4 regions of the Leptolyngbya sp. CALU 1928 genome follow, and region 3 is predicted to be linked to each of the others. Evidence: predicted binding sites of a transcription regulator. Region 3 holds the regulator's gene; each other region holds the start of a gene.
The links. The regulator NtcA, encoded in region 3, controls nitrogen genes in cyanobacteria. The targets are predictions, from matches to a motif close to TTTGTANNNNNNNNTACAAA.
Positions count from the first base shown of each region.

Region 1: a site for NtcA is predicted at 4,917-4,936, ahead of AC1S5B_RS10835 (Npun_F5560 family protein). Genes of this name have one in related genera too.
Region 2: a site for NtcA is predicted at 3,557-3,576, ahead of AC1S5B_RS14555 (ChaB family protein). Genes of this name have one in related genera too.
Region 4: a site for NtcA is predicted at 3,644-3,663, ahead of AC1S5B_RS23935 (Glu/Leu/Phe/Val family dehydrogenase). Genes of this name have one in related genera too.

Region 1 covers NZ_JBXBCE010000001.1:2,326,461-2,332,544, forward strand. The annotation lists gene AC1S5B_RS10805 (pentapeptide repeat-containing protein) at 1-1,385, shown strand, start outside; gene larE (ATP-dependent sacrificial sulfur transferase LarE) at 1,492-2,328, shown strand; gene trmB (tRNA (guanosine(46)-N7)-methyltransferase TrmB) at 2,398-3,042, shown strand; gene AC1S5B_RS10820 (hypothetical protein) at 3,162-3,293, opposite strand; partial or broken gene AC1S5B_RS10825 (IS1 family transposase) at 3,335-3,478, opposite strand; gene AC1S5B_RS10830 (hypothetical protein) at 3,491-4,231, opposite strand; gene AC1S5B_RS10835 (Npun_F5560 family protein) at 4,224-4,769, opposite strand; gene rpsF (30S ribosomal protein S6) at 5,125-5,448, opposite strand; gene AC1S5B_RS10845 (TlyA family RNA methyltransferase) at 5,677-6,084, opposite strand, start outside.
Region 2 covers NZ_JBXBCE010000001.1:3,105,365-3,111,448, forward strand. The annotation lists gene AC1S5B_RS14530 (cell division protein FtsQ/DivIB) at 1-446, opposite strand, end outside; gene AC1S5B_RS14535 (DUF4168 domain-containing protein) at 628-1,077, opposite strand; gene AC1S5B_RS14540 (DUF2834 domain-containing protein) at 1,146-1,826, opposite strand; gene AC1S5B_RS14545 (metallothionein) at 1,980-2,126, shown strand; gene hemL (glutamate-1-semialdehyde 2,1-aminomutase) at 2,184-3,482, opposite strand; gene AC1S5B_RS14555 (ChaB family protein) at 3,634-3,822, shown strand; gene AC1S5B_RS14560 (DNA adenine methylase) at 3,848-4,729, opposite strand; gene hisIE (bifunctional phosphoribosyl-AMP cyclohydrolase/phosphoribosyl-ATP diphosphatase HisIE) at 4,798-5,451, shown strand; gene AC1S5B_RS14570 (hypothetical protein) at 5,478-6,084, opposite strand, start outside.
Region 3 covers NZ_JBXBCE010000019.1:313,997-320,080, reverse strand. The annotation lists RNA gene rnpB (RNase P RNA component class A) at 1-334, opposite strand, end outside; gene AC1S5B_RS26805 (hypothetical protein) at 383-1,093, opposite strand; gene corA (magnesium/cobalt transporter CorA) at 1,090-2,406, opposite strand; gene AC1S5B_RS26795 (DUF3084 domain-containing protein) at 2,378-3,724, opposite strand; gene ntcA (global nitrogen regulator NtcA) at 3,879-4,550, opposite strand; gene fabI (enoyl-ACP reductase FabI) at 4,945-5,724, shown strand; gene AC1S5B_RS26780 (hypothetical protein) at 5,721-5,846, opposite strand; gene pcrA (DNA helicase PcrA) at 5,845-6,084, shown strand, end outside.
Region 4 covers NZ_JBXBCE010000018.1:253,460-259,543, reverse strand. The annotation lists gene AC1S5B_RS23940 (DUF4912 domain-containing protein) at 1-2,257, shown strand, start outside; gene AC1S5B_RS23935 (Glu/Leu/Phe/Val family dehydrogenase) at 2,300-3,598, opposite strand; gene AC1S5B_RS23930 (protochlorophyllide reductase) at 3,872-4,828, shown strand; gene AC1S5B_RS23925 (IS1 family transposase) at 5,043-5,807, shown strand.

The DNA of each region.
Region 1 (6,084 bases), on a different contig from region 3:
AACGCTTGAAGCAAGGTGTCAAAGCTTGGAACGAATGGCGTAAAAGCAATCCGACTATTCAAATTGATCTCAGTGATATTGACTTTAGTGCCATTAATCTTAGCTCGGTGAATCTCAGTAAGGCTTACCTTGTTGGGACTGAATTTAAAGGAATTAATCTGGAGAAATCTGATTTTAGTGAGGCTAATCTTAGCTGGGCTAGCCTCAGTAGGGCTAATCTTAGAGAAGCTAATTGCAGTGGAGCTAACCTTAGCTGGACTAGCCTCAGTTGTGCTGATTTCAGTGGAGCTAACCTCAACAAGGTTAATCTCTTCTCGGCTACTCTCATAATGACCAACCTTAGTAGAGCCAAACTTCGTGAAGCCGATTTAAGAGGGGCTGACCTTAGAGGAGTTGACCTTGGAGATTCTAACCTTAGCTACTCTGCTATCAGCGAGGCTAATTTTAGTAAAGCCAATCTTACTAGAGCTAATCTCAAGCGGACTGAAGCTCTTGATGTAGATTTTACGGGTGCTAGGCTAACAGGTGTTTGTATTGAAGATTGGCATATAAACAGCGGAACAAAGCTGGACGAAGTGGACTGCGAGTATGTTTACCGTAAAGATCTCTATCAAGAGCGTCGTCCTAGTGATCCGAGTCAGAATTTTGTGCCGGGAGAATTTGCCAAGCTGTTTCAGGAAGCTCGCAATACCTTTGATTTGATTCTTCATAACGGCATAAACTGGAGAGCCTTTGCCTTTGCCTTCAACGAAACTAATACAGAAGTAATTGATGAGTACGGCGATCGGCTTTTTCTTCGAGGATATGAGCTTCTGGGCGATGGCATGGTGAAGCTTAAGATCAGCTATCCAGAGGGTACGAACAGCCAAAAATATCAAAATCTACTTGAGGAAAATTATGAACTCCTTAAGGAAAATAAAGGGTTGCTGAAAGAGAATGCCCGACTACAGGTAGAAGATTATGAAAAGATGCTCTCTCTACCCAGCCAAATAATTGTTCAAATAGGAGAAAACAACTCAGTGAATGATACTTTCAACAACGACTTTCAAGGCGCGAACATCGCGAACTTTGCCAATAAGTTAGAAGGCAATGCTCGTCAGCAGGCGATCATCAACAACTTCTCACCAGAACAGAAGCAAAACTTGGTAGAGGCAGCAGCCGAGATTCAGCAGCTTTTGAATCAGTTAGCGCAAACGAACCCAACGTCAGAAAGCGAGATCGTTGAAGCGGTTCATCAAGAAATCAAGCGCAATCCAACCTTGAAGGCGAAATTGTTGGGCGCGTTGAAAGCAGGCGGCTTGGAGACACTCAAAGCAATATTCAATCATCCAATGTTTAGCATTCCGGCTGAAACTGTAAAAGGATGGCTTGAAGCAGAAGGATAAGAGAAAAGTGCTAACTACATAACACGGCTGGGGCAAAATGCTGGAAAACGCTAAGGTAGAGGTGGGGGAATGACCTGTCTGGGATGTTTGGGCGGGGGGAAATGGAATGATGCAGGGAGATTATTTGGATAAGCTGGAACAATTACGATCGCTATTTACCGAAGCAGATCGGGCATTAATTGCTTACTCTGGCGGCATCGATAGCACGTTGGTGGCGAAGGTGGCGTTTGATGTGTTGGGCGATCGCGCCTTGGCGGTGACGGCTGTTTCTCCATCGCTGCTGCCGGAAGATTTGGAAGAAGCCTGCATTCAGTCTGCCGAAATTGGCATTGCTCACGAGTTGGTGAACACCCACGAGTTGGAGAATCCCGACTATGCTTCTAACCCGATCAATCGCTGTTATTTTTGCAAAAGCGAACTGCATGATACGCTGAAACCGCTGGCGTTGGAACGGGGCTATCCCTATGTGGTGGATGGCGTGAATGCGGATGATTTGCGCGACTATCGACCGGGCATTCAGGCGGCAAAAGAACGGGGGGCGCGATCGCCCCTAGCTGAAATTGGCATCACCAAGCTGGAAGTGCGGCAAATTGCCAAACATCTTGATTTGTCTTGCTGGGATAAACCCGCCCAGCCCTGCCTCAGTTCGCGCTTTCCCTATGGCGAAGAAATCACCTTGGCAAAACTGCATCGTGTGGGCAGAGCGGAAGCGTATTTGCGGAAACTGGGGCTGAAAACGTTGCGGGTGCGCTCGGAAGGCGACACTGCCCGGATTGAGCTTCCGGCTGAGCAAATTAAGGAATTTGTGTTGACGATGGATTTGCCAATGCTGGTGGAAAAGTTGCAATCCTTTGGTTTTGTCTATGTGACGCTGGATTTGGAAGGCTTCCGCAGCGGCAAGTTAAATCAGGGGCTGCAATTAACGACCGTGGGCGATCGCTAATCGGTTTAACTCATACCCAAATCAAGCGACACTAATAGAATCCCAGCATTTTTTAAGGAGGGGACAGCTTTGTCCATTGTCCGTGTGCGCGAACATGTCAACCCGCTCAGCAAAAAGTATCAGGTTCCAGCGACTCCGCCGGATTGGTCAGCGATTTATTCCCAGCCTCAACAGCCGCTACATTTAGATATTGGCTGCGGCAAAGGACATTTTGTACAGGATATGGCAAAGCTTCAGGGCGATCGCAACTTTCTAGGGCTAGAAATCCGCGAACCGCTGGTGGATCAAGCAAATCGTTGGCGAGATGACTTGGGCTTATGCAACCTGCATTACCTATTTTGCAACGCCAACAATTCTATTCGTCCACTGCTCTCTTCCTTGCCAGCAGGCATTTTGCAACAGGTGACTATCCAGTTTCCCGATCCCTGGTTTAAGCGACGACACCAGAAGCGGCGGGTCGTGCAACCGGAATTAGTAGCGGATTTAGCCGAGTTTTTGATTGCGGGTGGCGTGGTGTTTGTGCAATCTGACGTGGAGGAAGTGGCGATCGAAATGCGCGATCGCTTCGATGAGCATCCCGCCTTCATCCGTCAACATGATGATTGGTTGCCCGATAATCCACTGCCGATCTCGACTGAACGAGAGCGATCGACTCTTTCCACTAGCGATGAACCTATCTATCGAGCATTATTTGTTTATGCAGAGGTCTCCTAACCGTGTATTTTGCCAGCATGGCACTCTCAAGCTAAGTAGCCAGCCGGAATTAAACTTAAAACGCTCTCAGCTCGACTATATCCAATTAGGCTGCGTAGCACAGCAAGCTACACCAGCAGTCAAATAAAGCTTTTGATATCATTTTGAGATTGCAGTTGATGCGCCCATAACCCCACCATAGAGAACAGAGCGAATAGGGCAGGAGTCGTGCGTAAGATCGCCAAATCAGACCATTGTCTGGGGGTATTCATCGCCTAACCTGAGTCAGCATTTGACCCATTGGTTCTGTAGAACGGCACAATGCCGAAGGTTCTAACAAGGTTTTCAGTTGCCGGAACGCCTCATCTTGATGGGATGCCAAGACATAAGCCAGTACGGCACCACTCTGATGATTAATGGCGTGTCAAAGCCAGCGCTGTTGTGCTTTGGACTGAACGCTATGCTTGCACTAAGGCTGCACGCCGCTTGACCTATTAGAAATAGTGAGATCTAGAATAGGCAGATGGGTGAGGCAGCGCCAATGGCAAGTAAATAGGTCAGGTTCTTGCTGATTGATGCTGGCGATCGCCGGGGCTGCTGGAAAAGGAATCAGTCGATCAAACTGGAGAGTTTCTCCGTGAAAACCGAATTGCAGGAGATAAACTGACGGAGGAGCCATGAGAGATCGCAACAATCGTTGGGCTAAACCATAAAGCGACTGTCGTTGCACATCTACCAAATGAATAGGTTGAAAATACTGGTGGGCGTTGAGGTCAGATCCAATCGCAACTGGCTTTCCTTTAGCGCCGATCACTTCTGCATACAAAGGACCTTTGCCCGTCAGCACAATGGGCAACCAACCATTGCCTTCACCAGTTTTGTAATGCCATTGGGAAACTTGCTGGCGCAAACCCTCTACATCCTGACAGGCTTGATAAACCGCTTGTGCCGGAAACGCTAACCACTTCGGCAGGGCTAGGGTTAGAGGACACAGAATAGAATTTTCTAGCCCGTCACTATCAAACTGAGAAGGAGTCAAGGTTTCGGCAACTTGAGTGGTTACTTGCCACGATGGGCTGCCTAGATTGTGAGCACTAGGCGTTATTTCATCCACGATCGCCGCTTGCAGTGCAGCAATCGCTTGGGTTGCCGCTGAGAAATCTGAAGACTGGGTGTGATTAGGATCGACTAAAATCAGGACGTTAGGCATTCCCAAAACTCGGCATTACAATTCCTGGGCGGGGGAAACTGGGCAGATCCAGATGAGTTTGGCGACGGTTTCGCACGGCTAACCGATAGCTGACGCTTTGCAGTTCGGCGTGCAGTTGACGGTTTTCTCGCTGAATTTGAACCACCTTCTCTTTAACAGGCGCAAGCCGTTCTGCAAACTTTTGGCGATAGATTTTGGGTAGTTCTTCTACAACCTGCTCTAACATCCGTGAGCGATCGCTCAATTCCTGGACAGATTGGCGCAGTTGATAGATTTCGCCATCGCGATCGCTAATTTGTCCTTGATAAAATGAAACCTGCTCCTCAACGCCCTTCAACTGCTCTCGGAGCGCGCGCACTTCCACCAAATGTCGCTCAGAGGCTTCTGGACTTGGCATAAAAGCCGCATTTCCTTTCACCAGGCGAAACAGTTCCTGGGAAAGTTGCTGTACTAAGCTGTCTCGCATTTGTAACTCTTCACGTAGACGAGCCACCTCTGCTTGAGGATCAATGACATTCATTCCACTCGATTCAGTCACAGCTTTATCACTCCAGTGTTAATGGTTTGAGAATAACCCGCCTAGTTTCTCAGAAAGGCAGCCAAGAAACAATGGACGGTGTTATCTACTTTCGTTGCAGCTAATGTATCACTTGCAATCGCAATTGATACCCGATTCATCCGTTCTTTTCAATCAACTATTACAAAGAATTAATAATAGAAGACTAAAGGTTCACTGGTGCCTCAATAAATAAGGCATCAAAAAACACTGAAAGCTAAGCACTACTTGAATTTCAGGCTCAGAATCTAAAATTTTCTTACTAAAAAGCCCTACAGCTTGGGTCATCCCAAATTGGGCAGTCTCCAGCAGCAGGGCGAAATCTGTTTAGAACTCGTTATTCTTCTACTTCTTCAACCGCTTCTTCTTTTGGAGCTTCTTGCCGTACAGTCAGATAGCGAATAACCTCTTCACTCAACCGCATCGACTTCTCTAGGGGCGCGATTTCTTTACCACTGCCGTGATAGTTCATTTGAATGTAAACGCCTTCTCGATGCCGATTAATCTCGTATGCCAGACGACGCTTGCCGCGATGCTGGGTTTCGATAATTTCGGCTCCGTTGTCTTTTAAAATCGTTTGATATTTCTCGATCGCCTGACCGACCGCTTCTTCACCCACATCTGGGCGCAGGATATACATCGTTTCGTACAGTTGAGGCATGGAAATCTCCTTACGGACTAGACGGCTTCTATAAGTGGACAGAGCCAAAAAACTATTGCGCTGCCTTTTGTGGCAAGGGTTTAGTCTTCGCTGAGCAGCTACTTACAAAGCAAGGATTTACAATTGTATCCTAATTTTGGCTTGAATCTACTTGATGATTCCTGGGAAAGTGCTAAGTCTATTTTGAACTCTGCACACCCAACTTCGCACTTTCGACGCTGATGCAGTTCAAGAGTCAGCTTTGGCGACTCGTTTGGTGAGTTCTTGCTGAGCTTGAAGAGTAACTTGTTTGAGAGCTTGAAGATCGGGCGGTACTTTTAGTTGAGCCGTGTTCTCTGGCTCACTTTCGGTGGTTGAAGCAATCTTCTGTCCTTGCAGCCACAGCAAATATTCGATGTTTCCGGCGGGACCCACCAGCGGCGACCAGGTTACACCCCGATAGATCCATTTTAATGACTGGGCGGCTTGCAACACCTGTAGAATGGCAGCAGCTTGATCGCTAGGGTCACGCACGACCCCATTTTTGCCAATGCGATCGCGCCCCACTTCAAACTGCGGTTTAACCAACAGCACCACTTCTCGTGGTGGTTGCAATAGTGAATAGAGCGCGGGCAACACTTTGGTTATCGAAATAAA
Region 2 (6,084 bases), on a different contig from region 3:
CTTTTAATGGAATTTTGCGACAACAGTTGAATATCGCTAGAGTTGGCTAGAACGATCGCGACGGGATAGCGTTCTACAACGCGAACGGTCAAACTGGGTGGAAAGAGTTGCCGATTAACGACTACATCTGAAATGGGGGCTTTTGCTTTTAACTCTTTTGCGATCGCTTCGGGTTTTAACTGCAATATGGATTGAGGATATCGAATAGGAACCAGCGATCGCAAAGACTGGGATGGAATTAATCGATTGCCTTCCACTTTAATTTGCTCAGGCTTGCGAATTAACCAAATGGGCAGCGTTGTCACCCAAACTAGGCTTCCTGCCAATGCTGCAACCGTTAATCCACGCCACATCGTCTGAAACAGGCGAACACGACGCTGCCGACGGAGCCGTTGCCGCCGTTGGATCAAATCTACTTGGGAGGGAGACGTAAAATTTCCAGCCATCCAACTCAATTACCTAGGGCTACTGGTTAGGAACTCGCCTTTCAACATAGCCGAATTTTGCAAACCTATAGAACAAACTTACGATGGTTTTGGGTTCTCTGCTGCTAAAGAGTATCTCAAATGGGTAAACAAAACTAATTAAGAACCGTTACAGGATCGCGATCGCTTCTCAGAATTTCTTTCATCCGGCTAACTCTTGTAACTGATTGGCAACCCGTTCTCCAAATTCAGGATCGGTGTTAGCGAGTCCTAACAGTTGCAAATATTCTTGACGAGTTAAGCCTGCCGTTTCAATGATCGCCAATGCTTCGGCTTCAATCTCCTGCTCTAGACGGTGTGATTCTGCACTGCCTTCTAGACTTTGTAAATCTCCTTCACGGCGCTCTATTAATTTGACGACTTGCAGACAGGCTCGAACAAATTGATTCACTTTTTCAGAGGGAATATTGCCCGGATCAAGATTAGGGCGAGTGATGGGCGGTTGCTCAAAGAAGCGCTCAGGTAGCTGAGGAAGAGCGGCTGCAAATCCATTAGAACTGAAGAATATGCCGCTGGAGATCGCCAGCAGCACCCCATAGAAAAACACTTTCAGCGATCGGCGAACGGCTTGCCACATGAGATTACTTGCCACATGAGAAATTAAATGGGTTGAAAGGTACGGGATTGGGGGACAGAGTTTAGGATAAAGCGAAATTTAGGTTAGGTCAGAACTACGGTTGTTTGCGGTGTGTTTGCCTCCACAAGTTGAGGGCGCAGCACCAAATAAATCACGGCTCCAAATAGTGGAATGAGCGCGATCGCCCAGAAAATGAGGGAATCAGTTAAGCCGCGCCGTGCCATATCGTCTCCTAGCAGGGTGGGAAACAGGAGACACAGCAAACAAAAATCCAGGCTCATGACATGGATAAAGCGGCTAGTGTGCCACTGAGCTACAAAGTCCTGCCAGTCTCCTTGCGTGATGCCGTAGGTGACTAAGCCAATCGCGGCGATCGCCACGCCAATTCCCAACAACCGAGAATCAAGCAACTTAATCAGCCAAGTTTTTTTACCCACAAACAACGGGTTAGGCTGACGCAACGCCAAATAGGGCAACAGAGCAAACGCACCTACCGCGAAAGAAGCCGCTGAAAATGCCCAAGCAGAGAGCCGTTGCCCTCGTCCATCGGCATAGAGAAGGCAGGCATAGATCACAGGCAGCACACCCATAATGTTAAACAGCGCCACAATCAAGGGATTAAGTCCCTCAACCTGTGCGGTAGAGAGACGCTTAATCAAGTCTAAAGTATCGGGTTGATCTGGTGGGGCAAAGCCAAAGGCATAGACCACAAAGCCAAGCCAAAGTAATCCCAAGGCAATTGTTCTAAAGATAGGCTGGTTCATAGAAAAGGGGCTAAGGGAAATCAGCTAGGAGTTACAACAACTTGCTGCCAAGTCGAAAGGTTGATTTAATGCAAAATATATGAATACCTGTTCATGTGTTATGATTAAATCACTAAATTATGAGGCTATTTTAAGATGACAACCGTTACTCAAATGAAATGCGCTTGCGAATCCTGCTTGTGTATTGTGACTCCTGGCTCTAGCACCGTTGAGAAAGATAGTAAGTTTTATTGCAGCCAAGCTTGCGCCGATGGACATAAAGATGGTCCAGGGTGTGGTCATACTGGCTGCGGATGCTAAAAACAGGGAGTTAGGAATAGTTAATATGCTCCTAGCTCCCTATCCCTAACTCTTTTTTTACAAACTTGCCATCACTTCTTGGGCTGCTGCCAGCGTTTGATCAACATCGGCATCCGTATGAGCTAAGGAAGTAAATCCTGCTTCAAATTGAGAGGGAGCAAGGTAAACGCCTTGCTGTAACATGCCTCGATGGAAACGACTGAATTTACTCACGTCAGATTTTTTGGCATCTTCAAAGTTATGGACGGATTCTGGGTTGAAGAAGAAGCCAAACATACCGCTAATTTGTCCACCAGAGGCGGCATGTCCTGTTTTTTTGGCAACTTGCAGCAGTCCTTCAGTGAGGCGCTTAGTAATGCGATCGAGTTGCTCATAAGTACCCGGTTGGCGCAGCAATTCCAAAGTCTTGATCCCTGCCGTCATTGCTAATGGGTTTCCCGAAAGGGTTCCTGCTTGATACATGGGACCTGCGGGTGCCACCATCTCCATGATGTCGCGCCGTCCACCGTAGGCACCAACGGGCAAACCGCCGCCAATGATTTTCCCTAGAGTGGTTAAATCTGGCGTGATGCCAAATTTTTCTTGAGCGCCGCCATAGGCAATCCGAAAGCCCGTCATCACTTCATCGAACACTAGCAGCGCCCCATTTTCGCGGGTTAGCTCACGCAACCCTGCCAAAAAGCCGCCGTCGGGTACGATAAATCCGGCGTTGCCCACCACAGGCTCTAGAATAACGCCAGCGATTTCACCTGGATTTGCATCGAATAGAGCTTTGACGGCTTCTAGATTATTGAAAGGTGCCGTCAGCGTGTTGTTTGTAGTCGATTTAGGCACTCCCGGAGAATCGGGTAAACCGAGAGTGGCAACACCAGATCCCGCTTTAACCAGGAACATGTCGGCGTGTCCGTGGTAGCAGCCTTCAAATTTGATCAGTTTGTCTCGTCCGGTGAAGGCGCGCATCAATCGCAAAACTGACATGCAGGCTTCGGTGCCGGAATTGACAAAGCGTACCATTTCAATGCTGGGAACGGCATCAATCACCATTTCTGCTAGCACGTTTTCTAGGCGGCAGGGTGCCCCAAAGCTGGTGCCTTTTTGAGCCGCTTCACAAATGGCGTTGATCACGTCGGGATGGGCATGTCCGCAAATGGCGGGTCCCCAAGTGCCAATATAGTCAATGTAGCGGTTGCCATCTACATCCCAAGCATAGGCACCTTGGACGCGATCGAACACAATAGGCTGTCCACCCACAGATTTAAATGCTCTCACGGGAGAACTGACTCCACCGGGCATTAGTTTTTGGGCAGCCGCAAAAATTTCGTCTGATTTGGTTGTCTTAAATGAACTTGTAATCAATGGTGACTCCTTGGGGGACTACATCAATGTCCCATTTACTTATTGTGTAACGAGACTTGTTTTGTTGGAAGACTTTTCAATCTAAAGATACAGGTAGACTCAACTCAACTAGATTATTATTTGGCAATCTAGTTAACTGGAGGACTCAAAGATGCCTTATAAAACTAATTACGACTTGCCTTCTCACATTCGTGATCCCTTGTCTGAGGCAGCCCAACGGTTCTATCGCATTGCGTTCAACTCGGCAATTCAATGGTATGGGGAAGAAGAGCAAGCACACCGAATCGCTTCAAGTGCAGTTAGGAGTCAGTCGGCTAGTTTGAATAGCGCGATCGAGTGAGTCCTTTGGAAACGCTCTACAGAAATCATTGTAGGGCGTGGCTATAGCCTGGTTTGATAATTAGCGCTTCTGTGATCGCACTTCGCAGACTTTCATGGGAACCGACATGATAAAAGTGCTGCTGGGTTCGGGTATCTAAGTTTGACCAAGACTGTTGGATATGATCGTTTTGCCGATGACGATTCTCAAGCCACATGGATACGGCGAATCCACAGGGTAATTGTTGGGCGATCGCGGCAAGTTTTTCTGCGTCTTCTAGGTTCCATTGGTTGTGATAGTCGGCATGACGACCAATGTAAGGCGGATCGAGGTATACATAATCATCTGGCTTGGCAGCTTGGAGCGTTTTTTGCCAGTCGGCTACGCAAAATTTCCAGTCTTTGCCCACCATGCATTGGGCAACCCAATCAACTTGGTTAGAAATTTTGGTAATGTAGCTTTGAGAAAATCGCTGGGGTTTGTGGCAAAAAGGCACGTTGAATTTTCCTTTGCGGTTAAACCGCATCAACCCATTGAAACAAGCCCGATTGAGAAACAAGAAGTCTAATGGGGATGGGGTTTGGTTAAAGCGATCGCGCACTTGGTAGTAATAGTCTGCGCCTTGTTGCCGTAATGTTTCGCCTTCTTGAGCTAAAAATGTTTGCACCGATGGGCGATTGATGGTGCCCTGCTGTATCGCTTGATAAAATCCAATGATGTGAGGATTGGTATCTGCAAGTATTGCTCGATAGGGGAGCCGATTGAAGGCGACTACTCCCGATCCTAAAAAGGGTTCAATCCACCTTGCCTCAGGTGTTTCTTGCCAAACAATTTGGCTCAAAATGAAAGGCACTAATTTTGTCTTAATTCCCTGGCATTTGATCGGGGGAACGCCAATGCGGGGAAGTTGGGGCGAGGCAGAAGGCATAGATAAAAGTGAAGAGGTCGATGGGATGATGGGAAGGTAAAAGGGATGAACGAGGATGAGTAGAAAAAATGGGCAATCAAGAGATTCCGGTTGAAGCCATTAAATACGACGATCGCGGTTTAGTTCCGGCAATTGTGCAGGACTATCTCGATGGCACTGTGCTGATGATGGCATGGATGAACCAGGAGTCATTGCAAAAGACGATTGAAACGAGCGAAACCTGGTTTTGGAGTCGATCGCGTCAGGAACTTTGGCACAAGGGCGAAACATCAGGACATTTGCAGCTTGTAAAATCGTTGCGTTATGACTGCGACAGCGATTGCTTGCTAATTACCGTGGAGCAGATTGGAGATAGTGCCTGCCACACGGGTGAACGAAGCTGCTTTCATCGCGTGAATAGCCATGTGGAGGCACCGCTGGCGGATACGCTGTCTCAGGTGTATGCGGTGGTGCGCGATCGCCGCGATCATCCTAATGACACGTCTTATACCTGCAAGCTGTTTGCGGGGGGCGACAACAAAATTCTCAAAAAAATTGGTGAAGAATCCGCTGAGGTAGTGATGGCGTGTAAGGATGATGATCCGGCTGCCAATGATGCCGTGACGCAATCGGCGATCGCGGGTGAAGTTGCCGATTTGTTCTATCACACGCTGGTTGCCTTAGCCCACCACAACGTTGATCTCAAAGCCGTCTATCGTAAGCTGCAAGAGCGTCGAAGTTAGGCTACTCTTTGCACTACAAAGCTAATTTAATACGGGACTGGAATCATTTTTTTCCAGGTTGCAATCTGGGCTTGGGCTTCTGAATAAACAGATGTGTTGGAAGGAATCCGCTGGGCGATCGCGATCGCGGCGGCAGGGTTGCTCATTGCCTGCTGCTGGGCAAGCTGCAAGAGTTGCAGACTCCAATCGTTGACGGCGGCGGTGGCTTCAGAGCGCAGGGCAGCAGGGCGAGCAATTTGATTAGCCAGTTGAATGGCATTGGCGAAGCTGGCAGGAAGCCCAACGCTGGCTATCTGCCGAGCATCTTGCAGGGTTCGTTGCGCTTGGGCGAGATCACTTTGTGCTTGGGCTTGGTCAGCGTCTGCTTGAATCTGTCTACGCCAGGGTGCCGCCGCCGCCTGCGCTTCGCCATAGAGCGATCGCCCAGATCGAATTTGGTCAGCGATTTTAATGGCAGTTTGCAGATTTCCAGCCTCTGCATAGGCACGAGCTTGATCGAGATAAGGCTGATCTTGAATCTGCTGAACTTGGCTCGTCCACTGCTGAATTTTGCTCTGGGCTTCTTTGGAAAGGGCACGTCCCGATGAGATTGGGTTTGCCTGGTTAATCGCGGCTTGCAGGGAAGCCACATCT
Region 3 (6,084 bases):
TGCATCCCTGCCGGAGCGGGAAAAAGACCAACCCTAGCTCCTACTGCCTTGCATCCAACCGGGGTTTACCTAGCCAGCACTTCTCAATACTGCTGGTGCGCTCTTACCGCACCCTTGCACCCTTACCAGAGTAGTCATGAGTGATGAGTGATGAGTGATGAGTGAAATTCTCAACCCTCAGTTCTCGTACCTCAGTCCTCACTCTTCGGCGGTATATTTCTGTGGCACTATCCTCACGATCACTCGCACTGGGCATTACCCAGCAAGTTTGGTCTTTTGGAAGCCCGGACTTTCCTCGAATTGCATCGCAACTCGCAACCATCTCGCCTACTCTTTCCAAGACTAGTGTAGTTGAGAAGAGAGAAGAGAGAAAGGGAAGGGATTATCTTGGGTTCCAGGGTAATCCGGCTTGCCAGGGCAGTTTTTTTAGAATGAACTTGCAGCGTAGTTGAATGCGATCGCCCTCTGCACTATAAGTGGAGCCAATCAGTCGTAGCGCCAAATCCAGCGTGAACTCTAACGGGTCTATCCTTGCGACAAATCGGGCGTATTTTTTCTTGGGGGGATCATCTTTACTTTTTTTAAGCGCGTCAAAGTCTAGTAGCGGTTTGCTGACTTCCATTTCCAGCGCCACAGCAGCATCTTTATTAGTCGGCTCTTTACGCTTCAAAACGTCCTCTGCGGTAATAATTTCTTTTAAGGTTGCACCGGGGGCAACGGTGCTAAAGACCTGGTTTTGAAATAAGTCTAAGGTGGTGCCCGGAACAAGACGGGTGACGCGGCGCGATCGCCCTTGCAAATCGGTTGTGGCGCAATAATCCCAATCGATGTAGATGGAATGAGTCTGAGATTTATTGGTCACTTTGACTCCAAACTGTTTGAGCTTGTCATCTTTACCAAACTCGTAGCGTTTCTCAAAATCGAAGCCAATGCCGACTATATCCTGAAGATTTTGATTGGCTAACTGCTGCTTTAGAGAGTCGTCATCCAAAGAAACGGTATATTCATCGTTGAAACTGTTCACAATCTGGGACAGTGCCCAAATGATCACAACGAGGTAGATCACCAAGATGATTGGGTCTAGCGATCTCATCGAGGATTACCCACCCCAAGCGCTTTTTTGTCAGCGTTACTAGGAGACTTCACGGCTGCCATATTTTCAAACCAGCCCCTGCGCCAAAATAGAGTCACCATGGCGATCGCGATCGCTAGCATCACCGCCAAACAGAGAGGATAGCCCCAGTAAGCATTCAACTCTGGCATATTCCAAGGCGACTTTTCAGTATTAAAGTTCATGCCATACACTCCGGCAATAAATGTCAATGGAATAAAGATAGAAGACGTAACGGTCAAGACCTTCATTACCTCGTTCATTTTGTTGCTAACAGACGATAGATAGATATCCATCAAGCTAGAAGCCAGTTCTCGATAGGTTTCCACCATATCCAATACTTGAATCGTGTGATCATAGCAGTCCCGTAAATACACACGCACATCACTGCTAATCAAGTCACTGCCATCTCGAATCAAGGCATTAATGGCATCGCGTTGAGGCCAAATTGCCCGACGCAAGGTGAGCAAATCCCGTTTAAGATCATGAATCTTTTGCAGAGTTTGACGATTAGGACTCGCCACGACCTCATCTTCCAATTCTTCTAGCTGTTCACCATAAATCTCTAAGACTGGGAAAAATCCATCAATAATGGAATCGAGCAGAGCATAGGTTAGGTAATCAGCCCCACTACAACGAATGGTGCCTTTACTGGTGCGAATGCGCTCTCGAATAGGGCCAAAGCTATCGTAGCGGGGCTCTTCTTGAACTGTAAGCAAGTAGTGCCGACCCAGGATAAAACTAACCTGCTCACTTTCAAACGTTTCTTCGTCGTCCCTTAGGGTGACCATACGCGCAATGATCAACAGTTGCTCTGGGTGTTCCTCCACCTTTGGGCGCTGCGGCACATTCACCACGTCTTCTAACACGAGTGGATGCAGATTAAAGACTTGCCCCAATCGCTGCATAATGTCTTCATTCCCAAACCCTTTCACATCCACCCAAGAGACTGAGCCAGTATCCAGATAGGGGATAATCTCTTCAGGGGTATCTAGCTCACAGCGACTAGCAGCATCTTTGCAGTAATCAATTAACACAATGACGGGTGGTGACGCATTTGGATCGATGTCAAGCGCTCCTGGCAATTCACCAGGAGTGTGATAGTGATAGTCGATGTAAGAGTCGTCGTCCTCAAGGTTAGGAGAAACTGTTTGGATTACAAGGGGGCGTAAACGATGATCTACCATGCAGAAAACCTCTAACCAATTTTCGAGAAGGGCGATCGCCCGGAATAAGTCGTTGATAGTGTAGCCACGGCTAAAGAAGTTATTGCGATCGCAATAGTTCTTTGCCATTTTGTACAGCAACCAGATTTACTTTGAGAGGACCTGCGGTAAATATTGTTTCTTCGGCGATCGTCCTTAGCTCAATCGTCTCATTGTATCCTTGCAGTTTTTCGATGAATGCCAGTAGATCTTGCACTCGCCCATCGCCAATTTGCACTGTATCGGTTAGGATTCCCAAGCGACGCGCCCGAAATCCTGCGGCTGTCACTAAAAGATTAATGCGCTGCTGAATTTGCACTTCACTGAGGCTCGCTGGATTAAGCGAAGTGGCAGCAATCAGATCCCCTTCTCGAAAAACAACCCGGTTGGGAGCCGCTTCTGCAAAAACTTGAACCAAGTTTTCGCCAGTGAGATAGTTGGCAGCCGAAGAAATACGCACGACGTAATCCTGACCGCTACTCACTTGCTTGATCAGTTGATCTACTTCAGCTTGAGTAATTTGAATCATTTGTCCCTGGGGTTTTGTGCCGGGTCGCACCAGTTGGGTTGCCGATCGATTCGCTTCTCGCAAAAGCTGATCGATCGCGGCTTGAGTAGAGCGCGGGTCAAGAATCCGAACGACCGCAGAAGAGAGTACCTGCCCTCGCTGAATTGCTACATTGCCCCGGCGTAAACCCTCAGCTTCCCGCTCTAGCTTGCCAATTTCTTGCACCAAAAAATCTTGCTGGGCTTCTAGCTGTTTGAGTCGCCCTTCTCGCTCATTGATAACCGCATTTTTGGCTCTAATTTCCTCTTCCGCCACTGCCACAACTCGACTCTGCTCAGCTTGCAGTTGTCTAATATTGGAGCGGAATTGCAGTACTTGCTCAGAGATTGCGGCAAGTTGACTGCGGTTTTGTTCGAGAGTCTGTTGGACTGCAACACGATCGCTCAGGGCGCGATTCCGTTCGGCGATCGCGCTTTTTAAGGAGCCGCCAATCGTCTGAATCTGTTTTTGAGTACTCATCAATTGCTTTTGAGCCGCAATTTCTTGGGCTTTTGCCCGGTTTAACTCTGCTTCGGTGCGCTTCTTTTGAGACTGAGCCGTTTCTAACTGGCTTTTCGCACTGTCTAGGTCACCGCGTGCCCGTCTTAGCTTGCGTTGAATCGTGCCTAACTCAAACACTCCCGTGCGGAGTGGACCACTCGTTGCAAACAAAATTCCTAAGGTAGAGGCGGCAACGACAATTCCAGTCAAAATGGTGATTAAGGTCGCCGTCCGACGAGGGCGCAAGTTAAACAGGCTAAGGCGGGCTTTTCCTACCTTGGTGCCAATGCGATCGCCGACAGTGGCAATCACACCACCAATCACCAAAATTGCAAATATTAGGATCAGCCCCGTAGACATCGCTGCTCCAAACCAAAACGCTCCAACTTTTGCAATGCAAACAGGGGCAAGCTCATCTATAGCCTACCCCATGAATCTTTGATGATGACTTCTACTTACGCGCTAATTTGTGAGCGCAAGGCTTTTATTTTTAAGCGTCTCAAACCTTAAATCATCAGGTAAACTGCTGACTTAACGTTACAGGATTATGAACAGTAATTTTCTTTTTATGAATCGAAACCATATTATCTTGTCTCAAGTCGCCTAAAAGCCGGGTAACGGTAACGCGGGTAGAGCCAATTGCTTCGGCGATCGCCTGATGAGACAGCTTCAGATCAATCGTAATTCCTTCCTTGGTGGGGGTGCCAAAATCTCGGCACAGAATCAATAAAAAGCTAACCAATCGAGAACCCATATCCCGATGAGCCAAGGTTTCAATCATCATTTCGGTCTGTAAAATGCGCGAAGACAAGCCTTGTAGCAAAATCATCGATAAATCAGGGTTATCTTTCAACGCCTTCTCGACCTGCTCAATCGGCACCGAAAGCAACTCCACGGGCGTAAATGCCACGGCATGATAGAAGCGATCAGACCGATGACCTGTAATCAGCGACAAAACCCCAAACACACTATTTTCTCTCAATAATGCAACTGTGATTTCTTCCCCCGCTTCGTATACCCTAGAGAGCTTTACGGCTCCCTTGACTAGAAAGTAGACGCGTTCAGCGGGATCGCCTGGAAAGAAAATTGTCTTACCCCGTTCAAACGATTCGACAACGGGAGGAAACACCCCACTTCCCATCTGACGAAATACCGATGCCAGTGGTCTATCTTGCGTCACAACCATAATTCCCCTGCTCGGAGTCCTTATTACGTGCCAACTCGTTGAATGAAAAGTGTCGAATGCCTGACATTTAACTCTGTAACTTAGAATACTTAAACGCACTCCTAGAGGTTTTTTTGTACTCGTTGTTACAAAATGGGGCGATCTCAACTCACATAAAAAAGGCTGGAGCTACTAATCTAATGCTCTCTCATTACCATTATAAAAGAGCCTAGGAAGTATCAGTATATTAACCGCAGCCTAGCAACTTGAACAAAATTCATTGCAAGAATAATTACTAAGATCCATTAAAACTGATTTCCGAAGCTAAACTTGGAACCCTTGAACTATTTTAGCTTGCTATCTTTGTACCTCATATTTCAGTATCCTCATAGGTGCCCTCAAAGTATTGATCACCATGCTCGACTTGACTGGAAAAAATGCCCTTGTGACCGGAATCGCCAACAACAGATCAATCGCCTGGGGTATTGCCCAACAGCTTCACAAAGCCGGAGCAAACATCGGCATTTCCTATCTGCCCGATGAAAAAGGGAAAATGGAAAAAAAAGTCGCTGAGTTGGTAGAGCCGCTCAATCCCAGCGTATTTGTGCCACTCAACGTTCAAGACGATGCTCAAATTCAATCCGCCTTTGACACCGTAGGCGACAAGTGGGGAAGAATCGACATTTTGATTCATTGTCTGGCATTTGCCCACCGAGACGACCTGACCGGTGGCTTTGTGGAAACGTCTCGCGCTGGTTTTGCCACCGCCCTAGACATCAGCACCTATTCCTTGGTCAAGCTTTGCGGGGCGGCAAAACCATTGATGACGGAAGGCGGCAGCATTGTAACGCTTACCTATTTAGGCGGCGTGCGGGTGATCCCCAATTACAACGTCATGGGAATTGCCAAAGCAGGGTTGGAAATGAGTGTCCGGTATTTAGCAGCAGAACTAGGTCCTCAAAATATTCGAGTCAATGGCATTTCTGCCGGACCTATCCGCACCTTGGCATCCTCTGCGGTGGGCGGCATTTTGGATATGATTCATCACGTAGAGGCAGTAGCACCTTTACGCCGCACGGTCACCCAAACAGAAGTGGGCAACACCGCCGCCTTTTTATGCAGCGACTTATCCAGCGGCATGACAGGGCAAATTCTTTATGTTGATGCGGGCTACGAAATCTTGGGCATGGCTTAGGCTAGATAAATTAGCATCAGTCCGGGGCGATCGCCCCCAATAAACCCTCTGCCGGACTCCACAGGATGGCAAGATGCGATACCCTTATCTAGAAACCGCACCTTCCACAAAATAGCCTCCATGAGCCAGACTCTCGATATCAGCCACCTTAATTCCTCTCAGCGTCAAGCCGTAGAACATTACTGCGGTCCGCTGTTAGTGGTAGCGGGAGCAGGTTCTGGCAAAACGCGAGCGCTCACCTACCGGATTGCAAACCTGGTTTTGAACCATAAAGTCGATCCCGAAAATATCTTGGCGGTCACTTTCACCAACAAAGCCGCACGGGAAATGAAAGAGCGGATCGAAAAGCTATTTGCCGAT
Region 4 (6,084 bases), on a different contig from region 3:
TGGCGCACCCGGTGCTATTCGCATGGTCGATCGCCCTGACTTCAGCGATACTCGGCGAGCGTTGAGCCAATACACGGTATTTCAAGGTAAACCGTTTAAAACGGGCGGTAATGCCACCACAGTTGCGGAAGATAGTACAGCGGCGATCATTCAAAAACTCGGTAAAGACGGCATCGGTTATGCGATCGCAGATCAAGTCGTTGATCAACCCAATGTAAAAGTGCTGCCGTTGCATGAAACCTTGCCCAGTGACCCACGCTACCCGTTCTCTCAGCATCGTGGCTATGTCTATCAGGGTGAGCCAGATCCCGCAACACTCGCTTTTTTGGGCATTGCGGTTTCCCAACCAGGACAGGCAGTCGCTCAAGCAGCCAAGTCTGCTGAAACTAAGCCTCCTGTTGGTGTAATCAGTATTCCCAGTCCAACTGCCGCTGCAACCGTTGAACCCTCTGCCAGCGTTTCTCCCACCGGTGAGCCTGCCGCAACAGATCCTACTGTTACACCCACCGCTGAAACTCAAACCGCTGATGCCTCTGCCAGGGTGGCTACCGAGACCCGTCCATTTCCCTGGTGGTGGTTGGTGTTGCCGCTGGTGGGATTGGGCGGTTTGTTGGCAGCAATGAAGGGACGGTCTTCCGCCGCTCCGGTTGCCGCGCCCATTGCGGCTGTGGATCGCGATCGCAGCCGAATCGTTTTGACTCCTCAAACCTGCCGTAATGCCTACGCCTACTGGGAACTATCTGACAAGGATAAGGAAGCGTTTCGCAGTCAATCAGGGCGCACCCTAGCATTACGTCTCTATGATGTCACCAGTGTTGATTTGACACGGCAGTCAGCCGATAGTGCCGATAGTATTAAACAGTTTGATGTGCAGGAGAATGAACAGGATCAGCATTTGCCCATTGCTTTAGACGATCGCGATTATGTGGCAGAACTAGGGTATGTAGCTGAAAATGGGGACTGGCTGAAGCTTGCCCGTTCTGAGGCTGTGCGGGTTCCTGCCTGCACCCCTGCGGAAAAGATTGGTTTTGCCGCAAACGCAGCAGCAGGCGCAGCCTCTCCAGTCAACACTTCAATGAGCACTGAGGCGATCGCATCAGGAGCAGGAGCCGCTGCGGTAGGGAGTGTTGCTGGGTTGAGTTTGGCAGGTGTATCCCCGCCTTCTGTGGCACCTGGAACAGTGGCTCCAGTGGTAGCCGCTAACCCTGATCGAATTATTCTGGTGCCTCGCAACGCTGACAGCGCCTACGCCTATTGGGAAGTTTCTGAGGAGAGTAAGGCAACCTTAAAACAGCAGGGCGGAGAAAATTTGACCCTGCGGGTGCATGATGTGACGGATATAAATTTCGATCGCTATCCCGCGCACAGCAGCCAACAGCATCTTTGCAACGACTTGGATACTGATAAGCGGGTGCCAATTTCCCGAAGCGATCGCGACTATGTTGCAGATTTAGGCTATTTCACTCCAGACAATCGCTGGCTTCAACTTGCCAAGTCTGATGCAGTTCGGGTGCCTGCTGTGCCAGTGGCTACTCCCCCTAGCGCACTTGCTGCTGCTGCCGCTGCTGCCGCTAAGATATCCACCTCGAACCAAGCCGCGTCGCCGTCTCCAGGTATCGCCGCCAACTTGGCTAGTCGGTTAGAAAACGCAGCCGACAAAGTGTCTGAAGCCGCATCTAATAGATTTGACACGGCGACCCAAACCACTTCTAAGCTGACAGAAGATGTTAAGAGTCGGGCGGGTACAGCGCTGGCGGGTGGAGCCGCTGCTGTTGCTGGGGTGGGAGCGATGGCAAAATCCTTTTTAGACAAAGGAAGCTCAACGGTAGAGGGCGATCGCGTCGAAACCGATTCTTCCACATTCGCACCCGATCGCCGCATTATCCTAGTGCCTCGCACTTCAGATCAAGCCTACGCCTATTGGGAAGTCGCCAATTCCCATAAAGAATCCTTGCGACAACAAGGTGGAAAACAGCTAACCCTGCGGATTCACGATGTCACCAATATCGACATCGATCATCAAACTCCCCACAGCACCGAAGCCTATCCCTGCCTAGAAACCGACCACGATAAACACATTCCCATTCCGACAGGGGGAAGTTCCTATGAAAATTTGGGATACCGCGATTACCTTGCCGAACTGGGCTATTTTACCGACGATCACCACTGGCTAACAATTATCCGCTCTCTCCATGTGCGAATTCCTCAAAATGATGAATCACTCACGGTATTAGGTAAAGATGGCGGTGAGAGCTAAGCAATTAAGGCAGTGCTGCATGGCGCATAGTGAGCGTAAAACTTAATGCTTCCCGTGCCCATTCACGTAATAGTCCCGTGTACCCTTGGCGCTGATTGCTTCTCCTAAACGGCTGATGGCGTGGACATAGGCGGCAGTGCGGAGTGAAATGCCGATGTCGCGCGAGACTGACCAAATGCGATCGGCTTCTTCCACAATCCGGCTTTTCAGCTTTTGGTTAACTTCATCTAGCGTCCAATACAAGCCACTGCGGTTTTGCACCCATTCAAAATAGCTGACGGTTACACCGCCCGCATTTACCAAAATATCTGGAAAGACGTAAATGCCTTTTTCTTCTAAGATTTTGTCGGCAGTGGATGTAATCGGTCCATTGGCGACTTCAAATACGAGTTTGGCTTTGATTAAGTGAGCATTGGCTTCTGTAATCTGGTTTTCCAGGGCTGCCGGAATCAGTAGATCCACATCTAGCCCTAGCAGTTCTTCATTCGTCAACACTTCCTGGGCGGGGGTGGTGCAAACGCTGCCATCGCAATAGGGCGCTCGAATTCCACGAGTTAGTTCTTTATTGTTGCGAATCGCGGGAATATCTAGCCCATTTTTGGCATAAATTGCCCCTTGAGAATCGCTGACTGCCACCACTCGATAGCCCGCCTGGAACAATAACTCTGCCAAAGTGCCGCCAGCATTGCCAAACCCTTGAATGGCAACGGTGGTGGCTTGAGGCGCTTGATCAAACTTAGGCAGCATTGCCTGGATGACAAAAAAGGCTCCAAGAGCGGTGGCGGCTTCTCGTCCTACGCTACCGCCCATGCTGATGGGTTTGCCGGTAACGACTGCCGGACAAATGCAGCGCTTGATGATGCTGTATTGATCCATCATCCAGCCCATGATCATGGAGTTGGTGTAGACATCGGGCGCGAGGATATCGACATCGGGTCCAATGAAGTCAGCGATCGCGTCGATATATCCCCGACTTAACCGCTCCAGTTCCAGCCGCGACAGCAACTTGGGATTCACCGTAATCCCGCCCTTCGCCCCGCCAAACGGCAATCCCAGCGCCGCGCACTTAAAGGTCATCCAAAATGCCAGCGACTGCACCTCATCCATGGACACATTCGGGTGATAGCGCACGCCGCCCTTGCCGGGACCGCGAGTATCGTCATAGCGCACCCGATAGCCCTGAAATACTTGCAAAGAGCCATCATCCATCCGTACGGGAATCGAAACACTGAGGCTGGCTTTAGGAAATTTCAAGGACTCGATCGCATCCTCAGAAATGGAAGTATGCTTCAACGCTTCTTCCAGTCGTTGGCTGGCATCCGACAGCAAAGAGTTCGCCATAGCTAATACGTCTTTTATCTAGAAAATAAATGAATGTTCGATAATTTTGTATCTTTCGATACCTTATCTTTAGGATGCCCAACAATTCGAGCCTCAGCCGGGGATGCCCTCAGAAAGACACAAAACAACATATCTTTGTTGCGTCAAGCAGAACGCAGACTGCAAAACATTTTCACGGTTCAACTGCTGAACTGGTACAGTCTCATCGGTAAGATAAAGAGTGTGCGATCGTCCGAGGGGATAAGCACGACGATCAACGGAGCTTTTAAAAAAATGGAACCACAAAAAACTTCAACAGTAATTATCACCGGAGCCTCCTCTGGAGTGGGTTTATATGCCGCCAAAGCTCTTGCCAAGCGGGGATGGCATGTGGTCATGGCTTGTCGAGATTTACCTAAAGCTAAACAGGCGGCTGAATCTGTGGGCATGGCACCCGACAGCTACACCATTTTGCACATTGACTTAGGTTCTCTAGACAGCGTCCGCCAGTTTGTCCAAACCTTTCGTGACAGTGGCAAGTCGGTCGATGCGTTGGTGTGTAACGCTGCGATTTATATGCCCCTAATCAAAGAACCGCTTTACAGTCCCGAAGGCTATGAACTGACCGTCACCACCAATCACCTCGGTCATTTCCTGCTGTGCAACCTGATGATGGAAGATTTGAAACACTCCGCTGATCCGCGCTTGGTGATTTTGGGCACCGTCACCCATAACCCCGACGAACTGGGCGGCAAGATTCCACCCCAGCCCGATTTGGGCAACTTTGAAGGATTTACCGCAGGCTTCAAAGCGCCAATCACGATGATCAACGGCAAACAGTTTGAACCCGTCAAAGCTTACAAAGACAGCAAAGTCTGCAATGTGTTGACCATGCGGGAACTGCACCGCCGCTATCACGATTCCACGGGCATCACCTTCACCTCACTCTATCCGGGTTGTGTGGCAGATACGCCCTTGTTCCGCAATCACTATCCCCTATTCCAAAAAATCTTCCCCTGGTTCCAAAAAAATATTACAGGTGGCTATGTATCCCAGGAGCTATCTGGTGAGCGGGTGGCAATGGTGGTTGCCGATCCAGAGTATAAGCAATCGGGTGCCTACTTTAGCTGGGGCAATCGTCAGAAGAAAGATGGCAAATCGTTCATCCGACAAGTTTCACCCCAAGCCCGCGATGAGGAAAAGGGACAGCGGATGTGGGATCTGAGCGCTAAGTTGGTTGGCGTGGCGTGAGGGTGGCGATCGCGCTTGCTTCAATCAATGCCAGGGCGATCGCGGTTGCCTCACACCCATCTGAAAATGTGCGGAAATTTTCCACTGACTCACCTATTCCAGCGTACTGTACGAAAAGTTTCCGCTAATCCAACCAATTTGAAGTGATGGTAGTGCTTTTTCGTAAAGGGTGAGGGAAAATAGAGCCAACGGCTTAAGTAAACCGAGATCAACCATGAAACCATACTTAATCTGTCCGAATTGTGGATCGGATGACATCATGAAAAACGGGACAACTCGCCGGGGCAAGCAAAACCATAAATGCCGAGACTGTGGTCGTCAGTTTGTCGAAGATCCCCAGTGGAAGCCCAAGGATCAAGATACCAAGGCTCTAATTGATCGGTTATTGCTAGAGCGGATTCCTTTAGCGGGGATTGCTAGAGTCCTGAAGCTGTCGGAAAGTTGGTTGCAACAGTACGTCAATCAGACCTATGAGCAGGTGCGCCAACAAGCTGAGGTGCTGCCCAAAACAACCGCAAGGTTGACGGTTCAGATGGATGAGTTGTGGTCTTTGGTGGATGACAAAGGCAATAAACAATGGGTTTGGTTAGCAATGGATGTAGCGACCCGCAAAATCATTGGGTGTCATGTCGGTGATCGTTCTGCCGAGTCAACGCAAGCCCTATGGGATAGCCTGCCGCGCCGCTATCGACAATATGCCCGGATCTACACCGACCACTGGGAAGCCTATGCCTGTGTGCTACCGAGCAAACGACATTTTGCAGTAGACAAGGATTCTGGGTTAACCAGCTATATTGAGCGGTTGAATAACACGTTACGACAACGCATTTCACGCTTAGTGCGCCAAACTTTATCGTTCTCGAAGAAGTTAGAGAATCACATTGGAGCGATTTGGAATTTCATTCATCACTACAATCAAAAGATTCGAGAGCAATTGCGACGGGAGCAGATGGTTTCTTTTTCTCCATCCTTTACATAATGATACTACCGAAGTGATATACAGAAGCCATCTGCCAATTCACTCAATTTGAGATTATGTGTAGAAACTCTTCTTGCAAAAGAGAAGGTGCTTACAAAAATACTTCAAAGGCAAAATCTTAAAATGCTAATCAAAATCTTAAAATGCTAATTTATATAAACATGCGTTGAGACTGCTTAATTAGTAAGTGATGCCACCTAACAGGCATAAGCTGTACTGGCATGAAAGTTGAAAGCCTAAAACTGAACCACTATGCACTTGAAAGTGCATAGGTTCC